3 regions of the Halalkalibacter krulwichiae genome follow, and region 3 is predicted to be linked to each of the others. Evidence: riboswitches for the same ligand, from Rfam matches in the RefSeq annotation. Region 3 holds a riboswitch; each other region holds the start of a gene.

Region 1 (7,069 bases), 390 kb from region 3:
TAACGTTGATACCGGTTCAAGATAGTTGACTTTAAACGATTCTAATTGACTTAAATAAATAAGGATGCTTAAAAAGCTTAAAACAAAACCGTACACGCCAAGAAAAGTACCTAAAAGCATCGTGTAAATTCGTAGAATAGTTACGGTTCCTGTTAAGGATTGGTTTACAAGGGTATACGTAGCAACGGCAGCGACGGCAATTACGACGAGTAAGGTTGGTGAAGTAATACCAGCTCGAATCGCTGCATCTCCAATAATAAGACCGCCGACGATTGAAATCGTTTGCCCTACAGCTGAAGGCATTCGAACTCCTGCTTCCCTAAGCAATTCAAATAATATGAGAATTAAGAAGGCTTCTAGGGGCAGTGAAAAAGGAAGTCCTTCCCGTGCAACAACGACCGTTGCCAATAACGAGAAGGGGAGCTGATCTATATTGACATTCGTAATTGCTATGTAAAGTCCAGGTAAAAAAATTGAAACCACAAGCCCTATCGACCTTAATAGTCTTTGAAAGGCGACAATATAAAAAGGGAAATGAACGTCTTCAGGCGATTTAAGTAGTTCAAACAATGTCGTTGGACCAATCAGAACGCTTGGAGTCCCATCGACGATGATAACAAATCGACCACGCAACATACATTCAAGAGCAAAGTCTGGTCTTGTAATGTAATCAAAAAGCGGAAAAAGTGAGAAAGTGCGGTCAGAGAGCCATTGCTCTAACTGTCCACTACTCGATAAGCTTTCCGTATCTATTTTTTCTAAGCGTTTTTGTGCTTCCTTAAGCGTATCTGGGTTCACTTTATCTTTTAAATAAAGCAAGGAAACCTTTGTTTGATTGATCGATCCGATCTCGAATACTTCGTTGTGGAGGATTTCTGTTTTTAAACGCTTACGGATAAGAGAAATGTTGGTGGCAAGCTCCTCTGTAAAGCCATCTCTCGGTCCTTTTAACGAAATTTCCGTCTTTGATTCCTCTGGAGCTCTTTGAGGGACTTTTGAAATATTAATCGCATAAAAAACATCGTCTTCTAGCTTATAAAAAACTAAAAAGCCAGAGAAGACTTTATTCATCATTTCCTTCATTGTCTTTATTTCAATCATTGGTGGTAAATCTTTTTTATCATTAGTAAAGTCTTCTGTTAGCGAAGTAATAGTAGTGTGAAGGTATTCATTATATTGGCTTTTATCAATCATTCCTTCGCAATAAAAAGCAATAATTGAATCAAAGTGTTGATTAGGAACAAATACAATATCGGCACTATGGTGGAACAGTTCAGTGAGTTTCTCCTTCGTTAAATGTCCTTGCTTCAAAGCTTGCTCATACTGATTCATTTCCGTATCATGTTGATTGTTTTTCATAAGCATTTGACCCTTTCTTTTTTGGTAAGTAACTAATAATCAATAACAGTAAGGTCATTGAAACCCCAAATATGAGAACGGAAATATAAAAATACATCTTCAATATCGTTTGCATCCATATATCACTAATATGAAGAACCATACCTATCAAAAAAAAGACTGCCGTACTTACGACTAAGCTGACTCTTATTTTGGTAGATTGTGCATTGAATAGATTAGGAAGTAAGAAGAAACAAAGAGCAACACGAATCGTCACCCCACATAGCAGTTGAAACACAGCTAATGCGTCAACATGTGAGACGTGTTCGCCGATTGTGACAAGACGCTATTGTTCAAAAGCAGGAAAACGCATATCTGCTGCTACATTCGGTCCAAATGCCGCTAACGAACCAATCGTTGGACCGAGAATCAGTCCTGTTAACAGTGTAATGAGAATGAATAAGTACTTATATGAAATCGGTTTATTAACATATTGCTGCAGGACAAAAAGCACTAACAGATCGACACTTCCACCTAACACAACCAGTACACCGCGTATGAGTGATGCCTCATTATCAGCAAGTATCGGTAACAAGTAAGAGTAATCTTTATTATCCATCGTCGTAAAAGCAACAAAGTGACCTAACATCCAAACGATCGGCAGGATAATTGCTGATGAGTAGACGATGGCTGTCATCCCTTTAATAGCTGTCCATATGCATATAAGTAAAAAAGGGAGCGCAACAAACCAGGTTGGTGTGAGTGGAATAAAGTAAATTTTCACTGACACAATTAAATCAAAAAAAGAGATAAAGCCAATGACGATGAAATACAAAAAAAAGAAAGTTAGTATCAAATAACTTACCTTTTTCCCGGTACGCTCTTCTAACCAATCATATAGCGATTTCCGTTGTGGATTTTTTCGGAAAATAAATGAACAAATAAGAGCCCAAGCGATAAGAATTCCATAAGCTACTAGCACGGAAATCCAAGCATCTCGCTTGGCAGCACCAAGTAAATGCGGCACAATCAACACATGATTCGAAATTCCAACAAATAATAATAAAACAAAAAGAAGTTGTAACCGCGAAAAGCTCATAGACTCTACCACCCAATTAATCATTTGGTGGTAGTATTTGTTACGTTTGCTTGATTATGCTTTGGAAATTTTATGGAATGAGGAGAGGGAAAGCAGAGTGAAAGTGGAGGAAAAGGCAGGAGGAAAGCTCTTGATCTCACTTCAAACGGAACAAAAAAACCACCCAAAATGGAGTGGTTCAGGCCGATACCAGTGAAAACAAGATATTTCCCTCAAGTGATCGATGTCTCTTTATTATTCAATACTCGAATGGACGCAATAATTCCTCGACAAAGCAAATATTTGCAAGCCATGCTTATAATAGAATGCTGCCAGTTCCACCCCCTTTTCCATGAAATTAAATCGGTTCTTCTCTCAGCAATCGTTTCGATGATTATTTGCGGGATGAGGAATGGAAACAGCTTAAGGATGATTCCTAGCGGTTTACTGTGCAGTGTCCATTGGTTATAGTAAAGCAAAAACAATGGGAAATGAAGAAAGTCAAAGGGCAGGTGAATCGTCACTCTATGAGGGAACGGTCTGACCTTATACTTTAAATACCCTCTCGATACGAGGAAACGGTCAGCGAAAGAATTGCCCATACAGCTAACTAAATACACAATAATCCAATCTTTTAGTGGGCGTTTTATAATTGCAAAAGGCAAAAGAAGAATGGATATGAAATTGATTAGCTTGAGAAAGAGATTTTCTATCTTCATCATAACACCTCCTCCTTTTAAACTGCTTCCTTTTTATAAAGACATACCTAAAAACAATTATTTTGAACAAATTACATATTTTGTAAGTTTGTTGGAGAAGGTATGATCAAGGAGGGGTAAAATGAATCACAAGCAAAAACAAATGCTCTTATTCGGTAGTATTTTTTTAGTAAGTGTATATAAAAAAACGTGGAAAGGGATACCTACCTATTATAAGAGCTTGAGTTATGTAAGTTTTATCAATGCCATGTATTATTACCTTTTCAAGAGACATTTGATTTGGGAGTTTAATCCTGGTGGAATGGATTGGAGGGTAGTTAGGTTAGTACATATTTTCTTAATCACACCATTGTTGGTGTTGCTATTCTTATCGAATTTTCCAAAGGAATTTAAAAAACAGGTTAAGTATGTTAGTAAATGGGTATTTGCTTCAACCATTGTCGATTGGCTTTTATTAAAGAGCAATATGTTAATTTTTAAAAACGGTTGGAATACGTTGTGGTCAGGCTTGATTTATTTACAAATGTACTTGTTTAGCTACTTATTTTTGAAGAGACCCTTTTTAGTAAGTGGACTATCGGTGATTTCGGTTGTTTTTTATATGGGAAGCTTCCGATTGCCTCTTTCGAAAAGGTTATACAAAGGCCCGATTTTGCTCTTATTTAAGAAAACGAAGTTACATTGGGTAGATCGTCTGAAAAAGGGAGTGTGTGACTGTTTTGCCCATCTTATTGCGTGAAAATATTAAATGCAAATTTCGACAAACACCTCATAGAAACGTTAAGCTCTGGTTACAGTAAGAGTGAACGGATAGGAGGTTTTGTTGTGAATAAAACCAAAGTGGAAAAATCGGCACTACGTGTACTGCTTCTTTTTTCAATAATTTTGCTTCCTTTTTTGCTGAGAAGGCCTCCGATAAAAGATTGGTTGTTAGCGTTTCTTCTTAATGCCTATTCAAATGTTTTGATTGACAAAGTCATTATTCACTCAGGGATGCTTGACTATCCAATTCGTGTCTTACCAAAAAAGTTTAATACGAATATTTTATTCGATCACATTATTTATCCAACGTTCTCAGTGATTGTCAATCAAGTGACAAGATATGATAAGCCGCTTATAAGTGCGCTCAAAATTATTCTGATGGTGCTACCGATTAATTTCATCGAGTTTTTGGCCGAACGGAAAACGGACTTTATAAAATGGAAAAAAGGTTGGAAATGGTATCATTCATTTGTTAGTATGTGTTTGAAGTCAATGTTGAATCGCTATCTTGTTGGGGTGATCAGAATGATTGATCGAAAAAAAAATAGTAACTAGTAGGAATGGATCCGAATAAAGAGACCATTCCTTTTTACTATGATTGGAGACCCTAGGGACGCGGTCTCCTAACCATAAAATATGTCAGTGTAGTAGCGGAATCAAACAATTAGCGGTGGTTAAAGGTGACAAAGATGTGAGTTAGCCATTAGCACATTCATGATCAATTTCTTCGTTGGGCATTCGTTTTAAAAATGCACAAGTGACTTTGCATTTCTCAAGAGTTGTCTCGATCTCACTTCTGACAAGAGTCGAATAAGAAGGCACTGCTTCAAGGCCTTTGTCATTAATGCGGATGAACCGAACTTCTTGGTTATTTGCTTGTGTACGCCATTCTAAATCAATCAAACCTTCTTCAATGAGCGTAGAAACCCCTTTAGTAAAAGTGGTGTAAGAGCATGATAAGCCATAATACAGTTGAATGTTTTTCAGTAATTTTGCAATGCTTACATACTCATCCTCATTTTCAACCTCTTGCCATTTTGTTAGCTCGAGCAACATAAGTAACATCATCGCGTGTTTCGAACGACAAAGTTGGTTTAAGAAATTAGATTCATCTGTTGAGAGATGAACTGGTTTTTTAGATGGCTGCATGTCCTGGCACACGTGTAAGAGGTGCTCTAAGCAGTGCAGCTGTTTTGTGAAAATATCTCTCCACTTATACGTTGTAGAAAAAAGAACTTCTTTGCCAGTAGCACTTAGTTTGTAAGAAGGCGTTTTCAGTGCTGAATTAATCAACAATAGCTCTTGTGTTTCAAGGGAAATAACAAGATTATGAACTTGCGTCTTCAAACTAATCGACTGGTCAAAAAAAGGCACATGAGCGGGTATTGATTCAGCAAGAGAAGAACTATCTCGCTGCCCTAAATAAACTTGCTGAAGGATTAACCATTTTAGCAATTGTTTTCTTGTAACTTTCACATACATCATCCTAAAATTTTTGTATTTTTTTTGCGACTAAAACAGACAAAGTAAGCCATCCCAAAGAAAATAGGGACGGCCTAAATAGACGTTCTATTTATGTTGGTAACCAGGCTGACATCATTTTGAATTGTTCCTCCAAAACCTTAGTCCCTAGGCTTTGCGTCCTACCCTTTCGAATAGTTTGCCTTTTTCAATTTTGTTTGTTTTATCCACCCACAACTGCCATAGTCAAGTGTACATGATGATCAGTGTTAGTTCAAGCGGTTGCCTTCATGACGCCTTTCCTCAATGATTGGTCAAAGGTGTTAAAGCTTTTTGCATGTCAGTTACCGTAGACGGCAAGTCACCTTGATATGTATGCATGATGGAGAAAGTAGAGCGACGAATTAGATTCATTGAAATAGACTAAAAGTATCAAGAGAACGATTGAAGGAGGGATCTAATTCTTTCATTCTCCTAAAGGGAAAAAATGTAAAGTGGAGAAAGCAATAAGGGAAGAGCAGGAGGTGCGGAATGAAAGTAACACTTGATATTGATCAGAATTATGAGCAAACGAGAATGACGATTCACTGCAAAGAAATTGATGACACTGTCAATGAGATTCTTAATTTTATGAAAGCAAAAGAAACGGAATTTCTTATTGGCCGGGAAGGAGAGCGACAGCATATTTTGAAACCGCAAGATATTCACTTTTTTTATACGCAAAAGGACGCGGTATATGCTGTGACCGATAAGGGTGAATTTAAATTAAAGGAGAAATTGTATGAACTTGAGCAGCTGTTAGCGCCGAACCGTTTTGTTCGACTATCTAAATCTGTGATAGCAAACCTAAGAGAATTTAGTCATTTTGAACCTTCCTTTAATGGAACGCTTTGTGTGTTCTTCAAGTCAGGGAAAAAGGAATATGTAACAAGACATTATGTAAAAGCGATTAAAGAAACATTGAAAATGAATAGGAGGGAAACAAACGAATGATTAAACGTTTCGTATTTCAAAGTGTTGTCGGTATTTTATTTGGAGCTTTTCTTGCGGTCATTTCCGTTATGAATGTGGTTTTGATTGGTGATGTGAATCAAGTAGAAGGATCGGTATTTGTAACAAATGCACTAGGGTTGATGTTTTGCGGGTGGTTCTTTGCCGTCACACCGCTTGTTTTTGAGATAAGGAGCTTATCTCTGTCGATGCAAACGCTCGTGCACTTTATGATCGTAACTCTTTTATACTTCCTATTATCTTTTGGAATTGGTTGGATTCAGTTCGATTTGATGAGCGTACTTGCAGGAGTAGGCATCTTTATTCTTATTTATGTATTGATTTGGACTGGATTTTACTTCTACTTTAAAAAGGAAGCGCGAAAGTTGAATGAAGAGTTGAAGCAGTTGTAAGGACGAAAGCATCGTTGAAACGTGATATATATCACATTTCCATACTGGACATTGCTGTATACTGTCATAAGTACTAGGACTATATGACAGTGGAGGGCTTTAAATGAAGTTAAGGGCGAAACTACTTTTGTCTTTTTTATCAATTATCGTCATTTTTGTTGGATTAACACTTTATGCGATCTACAATATGTCAGAGCTGTACGAGGATAGTGTTGAATTGTATCAAGATCAGCTTATTCCTACCGGTTATGTCGCTCAAATGGCGCAATTAGCTGAAAATACGAGAGTGCAAATGACGACTGGTCTCT
Region 2 (7,069 bases), 700 kb from region 3:
TCAGCTTCGCTAAATCTTTTTCCTCCAAATCAGGCAAAGTCGTAATTTTTCGTATGAGCGTATTTTGAGTAGGGATCGACAAATGAACCTTTTTTGAAGCTTTTTTATTCCCCTTTAGATAACTACGAACAGCCGTTGACAACAAGCCTTTCTCGACCACAACCCCATTTGCTACAATGTTTTCTTGGAGTGAATGCTCATAAACCTCCTCTAAAACAGGAGCTTGCTTATCTAGCTTAATCGTCGCAAATGTCACTTTGTTGTCACGAACGTCTATGCCTGTGTATTTGTTGTTGAATAACATGTAAGCACCTCAGTTAATTATTTATTACCGATTGTAGTTTTATAATCTTCAACTTTAATTGTTGAAGTGTTCGTAACATCCTCAGATGACCCTTTTTTGCAAAGCCCTGCGTTGGCAAGACCAATTAATGAACAATCAATTCCTTTTCCCTCTCCAGTAAAATCATTGTTGCCACTTGTTGAGAAGTTTTTAACAATGATACCCGAGTTTATTATTAGCTTTCCAGCACCATTATAGTTGCTTGTTACAACCAAAGCGCCATTTACAGTAATTGGGAAGTTCCCTCCATGGTTTAAATCATTCACAATTAAAACTCCATCCACTACTATATTACTAGTGTTCCCTTGACCAGTAACTTTCATTTCTTTTACCATTACTATTGCGTCTGGTCCAATATACAATTGATTATCGTTTCCACTATAATCTAAAACCTCAAAAAAATGAGTACCTGACATGTAATTTTTGGAACTACTAACTTTTTCATGCCCGAAATTACTAGCATCGTTAGGAATTTCTAAGTGTGCCTTAACAGTATTAAAATCTGTATTAGACATTTTTAATTTATTATCATAAAGTTTAAGCGTATCATGATTATTACTTCCGTTATAATTGAAATTTTCCACAAAGTATAAAGGGGATTTCAGATATCCACTTACAATTGTCTCTTCTTGTATATTTAAAAGTAAATTTCTATTCACTTTGGATTCAGAGGCATAACGTGCTCCAATTTCATAAGTATTCGTTTCCTTATCATATGACTCGAGTGATACTTTAATTGGAATATCGTTTTTAGCTCCAATTGAAAATTGTTTAGGTAATTCTTCTTGTAGATAAGCAATTGCACCTTTTTCATAGATCTCCATCTCTTTTAAAGCTACCTCTATTGCACCTTCCGCACGATAAAACTCCCCTTGAACTTCTGCATTGCTAACAATTGTTTGTTTGCTATAGCTCGTCGAAAACAACATAGCAGAACCAACAGAAGCCAATAAAACAACAACAAATAAAACAAGTATTAATGCGGCACCTGATTCTGATTGAACCAATTTATCTTTCACCACTATCACCGCCTTCTCAAAAACGAGAATACATTATGGTAGATGCTAGTTTAGTATCCCCGATTTCTAGTATTATTCGAACTTCATTAGCATCTTCTTCATTCTCAAAAACAAGAATAGAAGCTGATTCAGAAACAACTTGATTACTTCCATTTATTAAAAGGATGGTGGTCATCTTCTCTTTATAAATCAGGAGAGTTTTATCATTTTTTCTTAGTTCCAATGTTCCCAAATCTTTATTTTCAATCCATCTTGCGCCATCACGCATTTCCCTCGTCATATATTCCATTAGAAAACGAGCTTGCCTTTGTGTATCATTTTTATGAAATACAACTTGTTCAGACTTTAATGAATAACTTACGAGACTTACTGCAACCATCGTAATAACAGTCATTAAGGCAATTACGACTAAAAGTTCTACAAGTGTAACTCCTTTTTGATTATTCATCCGGTCGAAACACCACCGTAACAAGTTCAATTTTATTTTCTTTTTCATGTAATCCAGCTTTCCCACTACTAATAAAACTATTTTTCTCAACCCTAACTGTTATTTGGTAAAAATTATCCACTTCATGCTCATAAGGATCGACTTTAACAAATACAGTTACGGGCTCATCTATCACCAAATTGCTATAAGGAGCAGGGAGGTTAGCATGCGATTCACATTGTTCGTTAATATTACTCCAACAATATGTATCAACACTCAATGTACCTGTTGTTGAGTACCTAACCTTCTCCATCACCTCTTGAGCAATATACGCAATTTGCGTTTCTTTTTCTTGACTAACCGTGCGCGTAAAAGTGCCAGTCATAATCGTCAATAATGGAACAATAATAATCCCGACAATGACAATCGCTACTAACAATTCAACAAGCGTCAGCCCTTTCTCATTTTTCAAACTACTCACCCCTGCCACAAGCTGACATACCAATTCCAAACGTCATATCCGAACAAATAAGCAATCAAAGTTCCGATAAAAATAAACGGCCCAAACGCGATCGGTTGTTTTCTCTTTACTACTCCAGTAACGATTAAGAGTAAGCCAACAACAGCCCCCAAAAAAGAGGCAACCATGAAACTTAAGAGCGTCATCCATGGTCCGAGCACAAGTCCAATTGCTGCATAAAGCTTTATATCACCACCACCCATTCCGCCACGGCTGACGATCGCTATGAGAAGGAGCAATACAAAACCAACAGCCCCGCCAACTACATAAAACCAGAACGGTTCAGAACCAATAAACAGCCGAGTTATTAACAAGATCGCTATTGCTGGAAGCGTAATCACATCCAAAATTAACTTTTCTCGAATGTCTGTCAAAACAGCTAACACAAGAACAGTCGTTAAAATAATCGCTGGAAGCAATTCAAGCTGCACACCAACAACTTTATAGACGAGGAAAAGAGAAGAAGCTGTTACAAGCTCACCAACAGGATAGAGAGGAGAGATCTTCGCCTTGCAATAACGGCACTTCCCCTTTAAGAAGAGATAACTAAAGACAGGCACTAAATCTAGTACCGATAAACGATGATGGCAGTTTGGACAATTTGAAGGAGGGAAGGCGATTGATTCTTTTTTGAGTAGACGGATGGCGACTACGTTGAGAAAGCTTCCTAAAAGTAACCCTATTAACCAAAAATAAGAATCGCAAATCAATATCTTTTTCTCCTTTTAACATTAATTATTTTTTAAAAGCTGTCACTATGAACTAGCGACAGCTTTTTAAAGAAAATAAACACATTAATCAGTAGATGGGGAAGGTAGGGAATTTGGTTCACAGACCTCAGTAATTGATCCCGTATCATTATCTATGGTAAAAGCCGGAGTTGAGTTATCCGCACACTTAGGAGCTTCTCTTAGGTAATCGGCAGCTACTAAAGCAGCTGCGTTGGCAGCATAGCTTCCTGTCATTGCATAATACCTTTCAGATGCATCCTGAACAACCTTATTTACCTGAGCATTCGCATTTGCTTCAGCACTGTCTCTATTCCCCATAACCATGGGTACAACAATCGCCGCAATAATCCCCAAAATAACAATTACCACCAATAACTCAATCAACGTTAAACCTTTTTGATTCTTTAAACGCTTTTGAATAAACTTTCTCATTCTTACTCATCTCCCAATATAAGTTTTTTTATATCTAAGGTGTAACTAAAGTCACAGTCCTTAAGTACTGAAATTAACAAAAATGCCATAAAAAATAGCCTTTCAATTTTTCTACTACAATCTATAAGTAGAACATAAAAGGCCGGTTGCACCAATCGCTCAATACGACTAAGGTGCCCAAATAAAAGTCGTATTTCTATGCTTTCCAAACTATTCTTTTGATACTTTGATTGTATTCTGAGAGATTGCTAAAGTCAATACTTTTTCCTTAGTAATCACCATTTATTCACATAAAAGGACAAATTAAACTAAATTCAACCAGGTCTTTTGATGGGTATCTCATCGAGTCAAAAAGACAAACACCACCACCAATAGACCTAGCAATGTCCTTTATGCATTTATTATATAACCCTTTATCCCTACATGACAGAGATCAAATTTTTCCATTTTTCTCTTACTCTAGCGATAAAATATAAAGAACCACAAATGATTAATACTTCATCCATTTTGGTTTGTTCGATTTCTTCATGCAAAGCTTGCGTCCAGTTCTCGTGATAACGTTTCGTTTGAACAGGAGCTTGTGTCGATAAGCTTTCTGCCTTTGCTGCTCGATCAAAGTCAAAAGTTGTAAACGTAAAGCTTGCTTGAAAATCTAAAAATGGCTGTAGTAAGCTGTTCATGTCTTTTTCTTTCGTTGCAGCTATTAAAAAGCGAACATTTTTATTCGGATAGTGTAGTTTTAATGTTTCAGCCAATGCTTGCATTCCTTCTTTGTTATGTGCACCATCCACTATAACCGTCGGGCTTTCTTGTAACACTTCAAAACGCCCTGGCCATGTTGTCAAAAGGAGTCCTTTTTGAATGTGTGTATCATCAATAACCAACTGATTATTCGTTCTTAATAATTCTAGTGCTTGTATGGCAATAGCAGCATTTTGACGTTGATGAGGTCCAGACATTTGAATTGTGACATCCAAAGGCTCTCTTCCTATTTGAGTATAAGTAAAAACTTGTCTCTCTTCATTAACAGCGACAACCTCTTCATCAAAATGTTTTCCTAACACATAAAGAGGAGATTTGTTTTGATTTGAGACAGCTTGGATCACTCTTTTCGCATCTTCTTGCGACACACCGGATACAATGGGTACGTGTTCTTTAATAATGCCTGCTTTTTCTGAAGCAATTTCTTTTAGCGATTCTCCTAAGATTTGCATATGATCAAAACCAATAGACGTAATAATCGATAGAATCGGCGTAATCACATTTGTCGAATCTAAGCGGCCGCCTAAGCCTACTTCTACTAAAACAATATCTGGCTTGGCGATCGTTCCGAAGTAGTCAAAAGCGATCGTTGTCAGGACTTCAAATTCTGTTGGACTGCCATATTCCGTTTTGCTTAATTGTTCTACTAATGGTTGAATGCGCTTGGCACATGTAAGAAGAGCTTCCTCATTAATGGGTGTGCCGTTTAATGAAATTCGATCTTCAAAACATTCCATTGAAGGAGATGTAAATGTACCAACCGAGTAGCCCGCCTCCACTAATGTGTGACGTAAAAAGCTAACTGTTGAACCTTTTCCATTCGTTCCTCCAATATGAATCGCTTTAAGCATTTGATCAGGACGGTCTAATCGATCAAGCATCCAATTCATCCGTTCAAGTCCGGGCTTTATGCCAAATGAAAGTAACCCTTCAATCCAGTTAATCACATCTGCTCTATTTTTCATCGCACATTCCTCCGATTCTCCCAAGTTGCTAGTTCAAGTTTATCTTAGAATGGTAGGGAATGAAATAGTAGATGTTTGGTATGAGCTGAATAAGAAAGAGCTAATTCTCATCTCCACCGTGTTGCTCATACATTTCCATCCACTCTCTAAACGCCTCGTCATCTCCTTCCTTCTCTGCTTTTTCCATCATCATTTCTGCATAGAAAGGTTTCTCTGTCAACTCAGATAGCTTGGCGATATAGTGATACATTTCCTCTCGTAACAGCGGGGAGTTATCTTTTGTTTGCTGACGGACGATATTTAGGACTTTAACGGCCATTCTAAGAGCGAGATCGTCGTCATTGTTTTCTTTTATTAAGGATCGGTATGCATCAAGTGCTTGTTGATGCTTCCCATCAAGCAATAGTTGGTCAGCTTCAGTTATAGACCGGTTTCTAACCGTGAAAAAAGGAAGTTTCTCTGTGAGTGATTCGTCTAAACGGTAACCATTGCTGCGGCGTAGTTCTTTGTCATTTTCATCATAGGCAACGACCGACCATGAAAACAACCCTTTTGGATGCAAGTAGTCAAAAAGTTGAGCAGGATCGAGTCCGCCTTCATAAACGTCTTGATTACTAATTTCATAGTCTACAAAAAACGGACTGTGATATAGTTCCGTAATTGCCACACTCCATTTATCATCTGTGATTGGACCACTTACTAAACTAGACATTGATCCATTTTCAAAATGATAGGCCGTATATACTTGATAATAAGCTGCATCGGTTTCCTCCCACTGAAACGTAATCGTCTCGCCTTCTATCACTTCGGAATTCACAGGCGATGTAACATTCATAAGTCGACGTAACTCTATGTCATACTGAATATCTTGATCTGTTACACGGAGGATTTCTTCCTGGTCTACTGGCCATGAATACCCATCGATTTGTTCAAAAAATAATCGGATGCCGATTTGATAATCTCCTGGTAAGACAGTGAGAGTGAACTTACCTTGTTCATCTGTTTTCGTTTCATTTTCTTCTCCGATTGGACTAATGGATCGATAGGATTCCTCTTCGTCACGCATTACAACAGCTGCTCCGACAACCGGTGTACCATCCTCTTTTTTCACATAGCCTGTAACGGTTCGAAATTCGATGTCACCCTTCATTTGTTGTAGCTGCTTTTTCAACTGACTGACTCGTTCTGATTCGTCGGCATACCAGTCCTCTTCCATCGTAGCTGCTTTCTTCCTTTGTTGTTCCCATTCCTTAATTGCAGACAGCGCCTCTGAAAGGAGATTTTCTTCTAGTAACAATTTCACTTTTAAAACAATCCATTTCTCTGAAGGAACGTATACAAATGCATGTTGCAGTCGCTTCTCTTCCTGAGCTCGATAAGCCTCAAGAAACTCTAATGCTTCCTCTTTTTTTCCTAACTGCCTTAAATATTCTGGCTGTAAGAGCAGCAATTCTTCATCAACAAATTCACGTTTCGATAAAATGACTTGCTTCTGTTCTTCTATATAAGCAATCGCTTCTTCCTTCGATTTCTCTGTTGCAATCGTCTTTGCTTTTAACGCCTGCGCATAATCAAAGTAAATTCGGTCTGCACTTCCTCGCTCTATATACTCATCAATATAGGATTGAACGTCCTCTGTCTTAAACCCTCTACTGAAACCCCTATCTGACCAAGAAGATGATGTCGGTGTCACATAGACGTCATATCGTTGTCCAAGCTCAGGTTCAAGAATGTATCTCTCGATTAAAGTTAACTTTCTCGATATTGTCCATGATTGATCTATTAAAGCCTTCATCATTTCAAAGGCTTCTGGATCACCAGCCTGAAACGCTGCCTCTACTTGTTTCTCTTTCCATATAGGGATCACTAA
Region 3 (7,069 bases):
TAGAATTTTCTAAACTGTATCATCGTTTATCGACAAATTCCGCGTTATTCCTTGTAGAATCCTACCATTACCAAATTTAACCATGAACCAACACGTGACAGCAAAGCAAATCTAGTTTATCGTTAGTTGTAGACTGCAAAATGGGAGGATTATGATCGTGTTTTGTCAGAATTGTGGGGAGCCCTTAAATGAAAAGGCTCGTTTTTGCTCAAATTGTGGAGAAAAAGTAATCGAGCAGGCGATCGAGAAAGAGCCATCTCCTATTGAAGTAGAGAATGAAACGATGGTAGAATCAGAGGTTGCCGCAACGGCTGAATCCCCTCTACCACAACAAAATGAAAAGCGTGTGAAACGAATCCAACGCACCTTCAAAAAGGGACCGCTTTTAATCCCTGTGATTAGCCTGTTACTAGTCTGTAGCGGTGTATCAGCAGCGTATTACCATGAAACGAATAAAAATGAAGAAGTGCTTCACTTGCAACAAGCAGCGGAACAAGCTGCGTTAAGTGGTGAATATTCGAAGGCTGAAGAGCAACTAGAGCAAGCTTTACATATTCGTCCTGCTTATTCTGTGTTAGAGCAGAATTTGGAGGCCGTTCGTCGTGCTTCCGTATATACTGCTGAGTTGGCAGCAATTACTGATCAAATGCGTAAACAGGAGTTTCTTGATGCCGAAGCGAGTCTTTTTTCTTTAAAAGAAGCGATTGGCCAAGAAGTTGATCCGTTGTTTGAAGGATTTAGTGAACTGTTGACCGCCAAAGAAGTGACGATCGCTGTTGGCAAAATTAAGCAGGAGTTAAGCGAGCTTACGACCGTAAGTCAATTAGCCGATAAGCTGAACCGACTTGCGACGTTATCAACAGAAGAAGCAGCCGCTGTAAAAGAACAGATTTTAACAAAAATGGTTCAGATTTCAAGTGAACAAGCCCAGCAACAGCTCGAGAATAAGCAGTTTTCTGCTGCGATCGCAACGATCAACCAAGCACTTGAGTATGTAAGAGATCATCAAACATTGCTTTCGTTTAAGGAGAAAATTGAACAGGAGCGAAATGCGTTTGAACAAGCTGAGCAAAACCGGCTTGAGCAGGCACTCGAAGCAGCTGCCCAAGAAGAGCTCCAAAACCAAACCGCTGCTGTTGAAGTCATTTCATTCGATTACGAAGTCGATGAGTTCGGTGATTTGTACGTGAGCGGCGAAATTAAAAATGTCGCGACAAAAGATATTTCAGCCGTGACTATTGAATATGCAGTGTATGACGTTGAGGGTGAACACCTTTATGACGGGTCAACAACCGTCTATCCTTATTACATCGGCCGCGGCGAACCAGGATCATTTGAGGATACAGTGTTTTATCTTTTTGAAGAGGTAGACGTTGAAATTGAAAACATCTCATGGTATGTCGAATAAGGAGCGAAAGAAATGAAGAAACAGTGGATCATCAGCAGCTTGCTGACCGTCTTCATCTGGGGAGCTGGTGCTTATGCATTTTTCTCCATAAAAGATGATGTACCGAGTCAACTAAATACGGAATCTATGCTTCTAGCAAGTGCCCCACTTGAAGGAGAAGATCCGTCTGCAGAAAGAGAATTAAAAGAGATTATCGATGAAACACAAAAACTCGTTGTTCACATTGAACTTGAGGACGACTCTCTCGGCTCTGGTTTTTTATATAACGACCAAGGCGATGTCGTCACGAATGCCCACGTCGTCGGCAATGCGACAGAGGTTCAAGTGAAAACGACCGACAACCGCGAATTTTCCGGTACTGTTATCGGCCTTAGCGAAACGATTGATGTCGCGCTCGTTCGTGTCGACGGCTTAAAAGGAACAGAGTCTCTCAACATGAGGAAAAAAAAGCGTGCTGAAGTAGGCGATGAAGTGCTGGCGATCGGAAGCCCGCTTGGTTATCAAAATACCGTGACGACCGGGATTGTCAGTGGCTTGGAGCGAGCATTTGAAGTTCCTCCTTATCACTACGAAGACATGTATCAAATTTCCGCACCGATTGCTCCAGGCAATAGCGGCGGTCCGTTGATTGACCGTAAAACCGGAGAGGTGCTTGGCATCAATTCGGCTGCCGCCGATCAAGGGTCGATTGGCTTTAGTATTCCGATGCCTAATGTGATTACACTTATTGAAGGCTGGTCGAAAGAACCGATGACAACTTTGCCAGTTCTCGATTTCACATCAAATTCCGTTGAATATGAGTATGACACCAATTTAGACGAAGACTACGCACAATTTCTCGTAAGCTACTTTTACGAAAGCCTTGATCAGCAAGACTATGTCACAGCCTATTCGTTGCTTGGCAGCTCATGGCAAGGAAATCTACCTTATGAAGATTTTCGAGAAGGCTATATCGATACGAAGGCCGTTTCAATCGAGGAACTTACAGTGAACAGCAGTGAAGAGATTACCGTAGTCGCCATTATTACAGCACAAGAACGTACGGACGATGGCGATACGTTCAGCCAGTACAGAGTCACTTACACGATCGGTTATGAAAATGATCAAATGAAGATCCTCTCCGGTTGGGGCGAGGAGTTAGAATAGCAACGAAACCGTCGGCAAAAAGCATCTCGCGTGAAAACGAGGTGCTTTTTGGTGTTTTTTTAGCTTTCTTTTGGAAAATACTCTGAGCCTCTCCCCTGACAGGCACGGCTTTCCCCATCATTCGTATGATAGAGAAAACAACACATACGGAGTGACGATCCAATGAATAGACTACAAACAAACTTAACACCCCTCCTCCCCGCTTTCATTCATACGAAAGAAGGAAAACGTTGGGGATACATCAACAATCAAGGGCAATTCGTGCTCCCTCCTCAATTTGAGGAAGCAGATGATTTTCAGGAAAACGGGATGGCGATTGCTAGGCTGAACGGGAAAGTCGGGTTAATAAACGACACAGGGCAATTCGTTATCGAACCACAATATAATTCAATGTTGCCCTTTACAGAGAACCGCGCCATTGTGACGGATGATGAAGGTTTTTCCGTTATCAATGAGCAAGGTCAGGTGTTAACAAAAAAAACATACGGACTGATTAACCCTTATCAGGAAGGCAGAGCGATTTTTGCCGAGACGCGCGACGATCAATTTTTGTATGGCTATTTAGATGAGGATGGAAACGAGCATATTCCACTACAGTTTGAACTCGCTTATGATTTTTCAGATGGCAAGGCTCTTGTGAAAATCAAGGAGAACGAGTTTGCTCTCATTAATCGTGATGGACACATCGTTCAAAGCTATCCTTATGCGTCGATGATGAGCTATAGCGAAGGACTTATCGCCTTTGCAAAAACGTACCAGGATAATTGGGGATATGTAGATGAACAAGGAACTGTGATGATCGAACCACAGTTCACTTACGCTTTGCCATTTCAAAACGAGCGCGCAATCGTCAATGCTGCAGAAGGCATCGACAATCAATATGGCTTGATTAATCGCGATGCGAGCTACATTCTTCCACCAACCTATCAGGATATGACGCAACTTGGCAACGGGCGTGTCGCGGTTGGGCGCGCGTTCGATCCGGAGCGCCCCTTTACTGGCTCACGCTACGGAATCGCTACGACCGACGGCTCCGTGTTGACCGATTTTCTTTATGATCAGGTTGCCGAATATAAAAATGGACTCAGCTCGACGACAGCCGGCCAGTTCACTTTTTTCATTAACGAAAGTGGCCAGCGTGAGCCCTCGCTTCCTGTGATCCCAGGCATCGGTACAATCACGATCATTGATGATGTCATTCAAGCCAATGTCGACCACAGTTTGTCCTATTATGATCGTGCTGGCAACATTGTCTATCAACCTAACACCGTCTTCCCACTCGACGACCAATACCGAATTCATATTCGAAAATACAGCCCGAACAAAGATTATCTCGTCTATTATCCACAAATTGAAGGAATGACAAACGGCGAAGCTGAGAAAAACGTCAATGCCATCCTTCGTCAAAAATCACTCGTACTCCCGGTTCCATCGACTCAGTTGGATTACGGCTACTACGGTGATTTCTCGGTAGCCTTTTTCCAAAACCATTTGCTCATCTTAAAATTAGAAGGCTACCGCTATCCATTTGGCGCCGCACACGGCATGCCGTACCAAGTGCACGTCTCCATTGATTTAGGTACCGGGCAAATCTATCAGCTTAAAGACCTTTTCAAACAAGATAGTGACTATGTAAAAGAATTAAGTGATATCGTTGGCCAACAGATAAAAGACCAAATGGAACAAGGGCATACCTACTTTTTCCCAGACCAATACCGCGGCATCACACCCGACCAAGCCTTCTACGTAACCGATGACGCACTTGTCCTTTACTTTGAACCATACGAAATCGCAGCTTATGTTGCCGGTTTCCCTAGCTTTACCATCCCTTTTAAAGAAATCGAGGGAATCCTTGATTTTACTAGTTCATTTTGGCGATCTTTGCATGAATGAATGTTGAAAGGCCACTTGTATGAAGTGGCCTTTCTTTATTAATATAACGGTTGATAAGGCCGTTGCTGCCCTTGCTGGGGCGGACAATGAGGAAAAGGATTAATATCTTGAATGCTATGAAAATCATAATGCTTCAGAGCAAATTGAGCCTGATACAAATATTCCATTACATATATTTGTCCTCCATACGCATCACACAAAACCCCTGACGTACCTTGACCGTTCTTAAAAGACACACCAATCGGCTGCCCCATGAGTTGCCACACCTTTTGTTGCCAATTCATTAAAGATCTCTCCCTTCCGTTTACTTTATGTGGGAGAGTGTTTAGGGGTGAGGGTAGGCTGAGGCGTTTTGCTCCTACCTTGATGATAATGAGTTCTTCTTAACTTCCATTGCCTTCGCAGCCCACTAAAAAAAGCCAACACACATGTGCTGGCTCAAACAATCATTATAAACCTTTAAAATCTTCCTCGGATAGGTAAAATTCCCTAATCATGTCTCGAACAACTAGGTCAACGGCTTTGACCTCTCCTAGGTTGATTTGCTTTAACTCTACTAAATCTTCTTCTTCAAGCTGCTCAAACAAGGAGTTCTTTGTTTCAATTAACTTTTGAACATAGTTAATAAGTTGCTTCTTCCCAACGGTTTCAGACACACTAAATCCTCCTTTTGTTAATCGACAAAAGGTATTAAATTCGGCAACTGGCTAGCATAGTTTCATAACTTTAGCCCCTATAGTTTTGCGTCATCACTTTTCAATGATTTTGCCCTTTCGTTCGATTAGGTTTTTAGTTATATGCTTATTGTACTATCGTTGTAGTGAAAACGGTAGGGGTTATTTTATTTTTCTTAACGTTTATTGAAGAGATAATTAGTATCTAAATATCATTGCTCCCTTATCTAGGAAATTCAGTTAGTAATTTCAAGGTATTACTCCTATATTTCCCCTGCATTTCGGTTTACTAAAGTAATAGCCATGAATTTTGATCGGTTGGTGTATGAGACCCAAAAAAAGCCACCACACCCTCTCTTACCAAAGGCGTAGTGGCTTTCCCTTATTCCTCAAACGCATCCGGATAAACAGTTGTATTAAACACTTCACCGGTCTCTGCGTTTTCTAAATGAATTGTTACGTCAATCTTATCTGGATCGTCTCCGTTAAAGATCTGATAATACATCCCAGTCATCGCTAATCCTAATGCAGCGAATCCATCAAAGCTATTTTCAAAAGCTTCTTGGTCAACAACGAGCGTAAACTCTGAATAAGATTGGTTCGATCTCACATCCGCAATTGATGGGTAATCGTCACTCTGTTTGATTTCTTCGATATTCGCTTCAATTCCCTCTCTCATCTCGCTCATCATTTCGTTATGAGTCGAGCGCGACATTTTATACGTAAGCGAGCCATCCTCATTTTCTGTTACTTCTTTTACGCCGGCTTCTTTTGCATCAGCGATCACTTGGTCGATGTCTTGATCTTCAAGCATCATTGGCGGAATCGTAATTTCGACGTTCAAGAGACCACGGTCAACTTCAACCGATTGCTCGTCCTCCTCCGTTGCTTCTTCCTCTTCCCCAGGGGCTTCAGCTACTTCATCGGCATCAAGTTCCTCATCTGCTTGTGGCTGTCCGCACGCTGCGAGAAACGCAATAAACAGCACTATGAATAACCATGTTACATTCTTTTTCATTTAAAACCCTCCTATTTGGAAAATAAAATCCATTTACTAGTATGCCAAATAAAGGTGTTTTTAACAGGCTGTTTTAGGGTGATTGTTGCTTAAGGACATATTGCGCCCGAACTGCTAAGGGAGATGTCCTTTAGACAACTTCTCTCGGACACTTCCAACCCCTTCTCCCGCGAGACTGTCCTTTAGACGACTTCTTTCGGACACTTCCAACCCCTTCTCCCGCGAGACTGTCCTTTAGACGACTTCTTTCGGACACTTCCAACCCCTTCTCCCGCGAGACTGTCCTTTAGACGACTTCTCTCGGACACTTCCAACCCCTTCTCCCTCGAGACTGTCCTTTAGAACCCTACGCTCTCCAAGTAACCAAATAAAAACCTTGAAAGAAGTAACCTACTTCTCTCAAGGCGCATAGCGAAAGGAGCTATCTCCATCTTATTTTTAAACATTCGGCAGCGATACATCCAAGACAGCTACTCTTCCTCCTTTGACGACTTCTAAGCATTCGTGAATCGCATCTCGTAATTCATCTGCTCGTTCCACTTTTTTGGCGTACGCTCCTCCTGCGGCTTCGGCGATCTTTGATAGGTCGGCGTCTGGGGTGAAGTCGACGAAGAATTGATTCGTTTGTTGGGCGATGCCGGTTGGGTGTACACCGAGTGTCGATAGTTTCGGTGATTTCCAGCCGTGATTGTTGTAAATAATTGTTAGGAAAGGTGTTTCGTAACGTTTGGCCATCCAGTGAACCGATGATGGGATGCTGAATAAGTAGGAGCCATCCCCGTTAAGCTTATAACCGTTTTCGTCGGGTCCGCTAATTTCATACCGATTGCCGCTCCTCCGTTCCAGCCAAGTGATCCAGCTCCGCTTCCAAAGAGCATCCCACTGCGGTTTAGCTCAAGGTGGTTCGAGATCGTTGGATAATTGGAAATG

What was found. Region 3 has a riboswitch for cyclic di-GMP ahead of BkAM31D_RS20095 (hypothetical protein). Riboswitches for the same ligand answer to the same signal wherever they lie in the genome.
Region 1: another riboswitch for cyclic di-GMP. It lies ahead of BkAM31D_RS22195 (hypothetical protein); the one in region 3 lies ahead of BkAM31D_RS20095 (hypothetical protein).
Region 2: another riboswitch for cyclic di-GMP. It lies ahead of BkAM31D_RS24725 (competence type IV pilus major pilin ComGC); the one in region 3 lies ahead of BkAM31D_RS20095 (hypothetical protein).

What each region holds. Positions count from the first base shown of each region.
Region 1 is NZ_CP020814.1:4,371,387-4,378,455, reverse strand. It holds gene BkAM31D_RS22220 (spore germination protein) at 1-1,359, opposite strand, end outside; gene BkAM31D_RS22215 (endospore germination permease) at 1,685-2,437, opposite strand; gene BkAM31D_RS22210 (CBO0543 family protein) at 2,650-3,138, opposite strand; gene BkAM31D_RS22205 (hypothetical protein) at 3,257-3,874, shown strand; gene BkAM31D_RS22200 (CBO0543 family protein) at 3,961-4,452, shown strand; gene BkAM31D_RS22195 (hypothetical protein) at 4,594-5,373, opposite strand; cyclic di-GMP riboswitch class I at 5,475-5,572, opposite strand; gene BkAM31D_RS22190 (LytTR family DNA-binding domain-containing protein) at 5,890-6,351, shown strand; gene BkAM31D_RS22185 (DUF3021 domain-containing protein) at 6,348-6,761, shown strand; gene BkAM31D_RS22180 (methyl-accepting chemotaxis protein) at 6,865-7,069, shown strand, end outside.
Region 2 is NZ_CP020814.1:3,288,095-3,295,163, forward strand. It holds gene pilM (type IV pilus biogenesis protein PilM) at 1-304, opposite strand, end outside; gene BkAM31D_RS16620 (hypothetical protein) at 322-1,362, opposite strand; gene BkAM31D_RS16625 (PilW family protein) at 1,379-1,810, opposite strand; gene BkAM31D_RS16630 (prepilin-type N-terminal cleavage/methylation domain-containing protein) at 1,803-2,261, opposite strand; gene BkAM31D_RS16635 (prepilin peptidase) at 2,267-3,019, opposite strand; gene BkAM31D_RS24725 (competence type IV pilus major pilin ComGC) at 3,104-3,472, opposite strand; cyclic di-GMP riboswitch class II at 3,604-3,687, opposite strand; gene BkAM31D_RS16645 (bifunctional folylpolyglutamate synthase/dihydrofolate synthase) at 3,892-5,199, opposite strand; gene BkAM31D_RS16650 (carboxypeptidase-like regulatory domain-containing protein) at 5,300-7,069, opposite strand, start outside.
Region 3 is NZ_CP020814.1:3,984,092-3,991,160, forward strand. It holds gene BkAM31D_RS20075 (FxLYD domain-containing protein) at 158-1,408, shown strand; gene BkAM31D_RS20080 (S1C family serine protease) at 1,421-2,554, shown strand; gene BkAM31D_RS20085 (WG repeat-containing protein) at 2,717-4,447, shown strand; gene BkAM31D_RS20090 (hypothetical protein) at 4,486-4,731, opposite strand; gene BkAM31D_RS20095 (hypothetical protein) at 4,897-5,103, opposite strand; cyclic di-GMP riboswitch class I at 5,143-5,227, opposite strand; gene BkAM31D_RS20100 (hypothetical protein) at 5,504-6,139, opposite strand; gene BkAM31D_RS24570 (thiamine pyrophosphate-dependent enzyme) at 6,578-6,955, opposite strand; gene BkAM31D_RS24575 (hypothetical protein) at 6,844-7,069, opposite strand, start outside.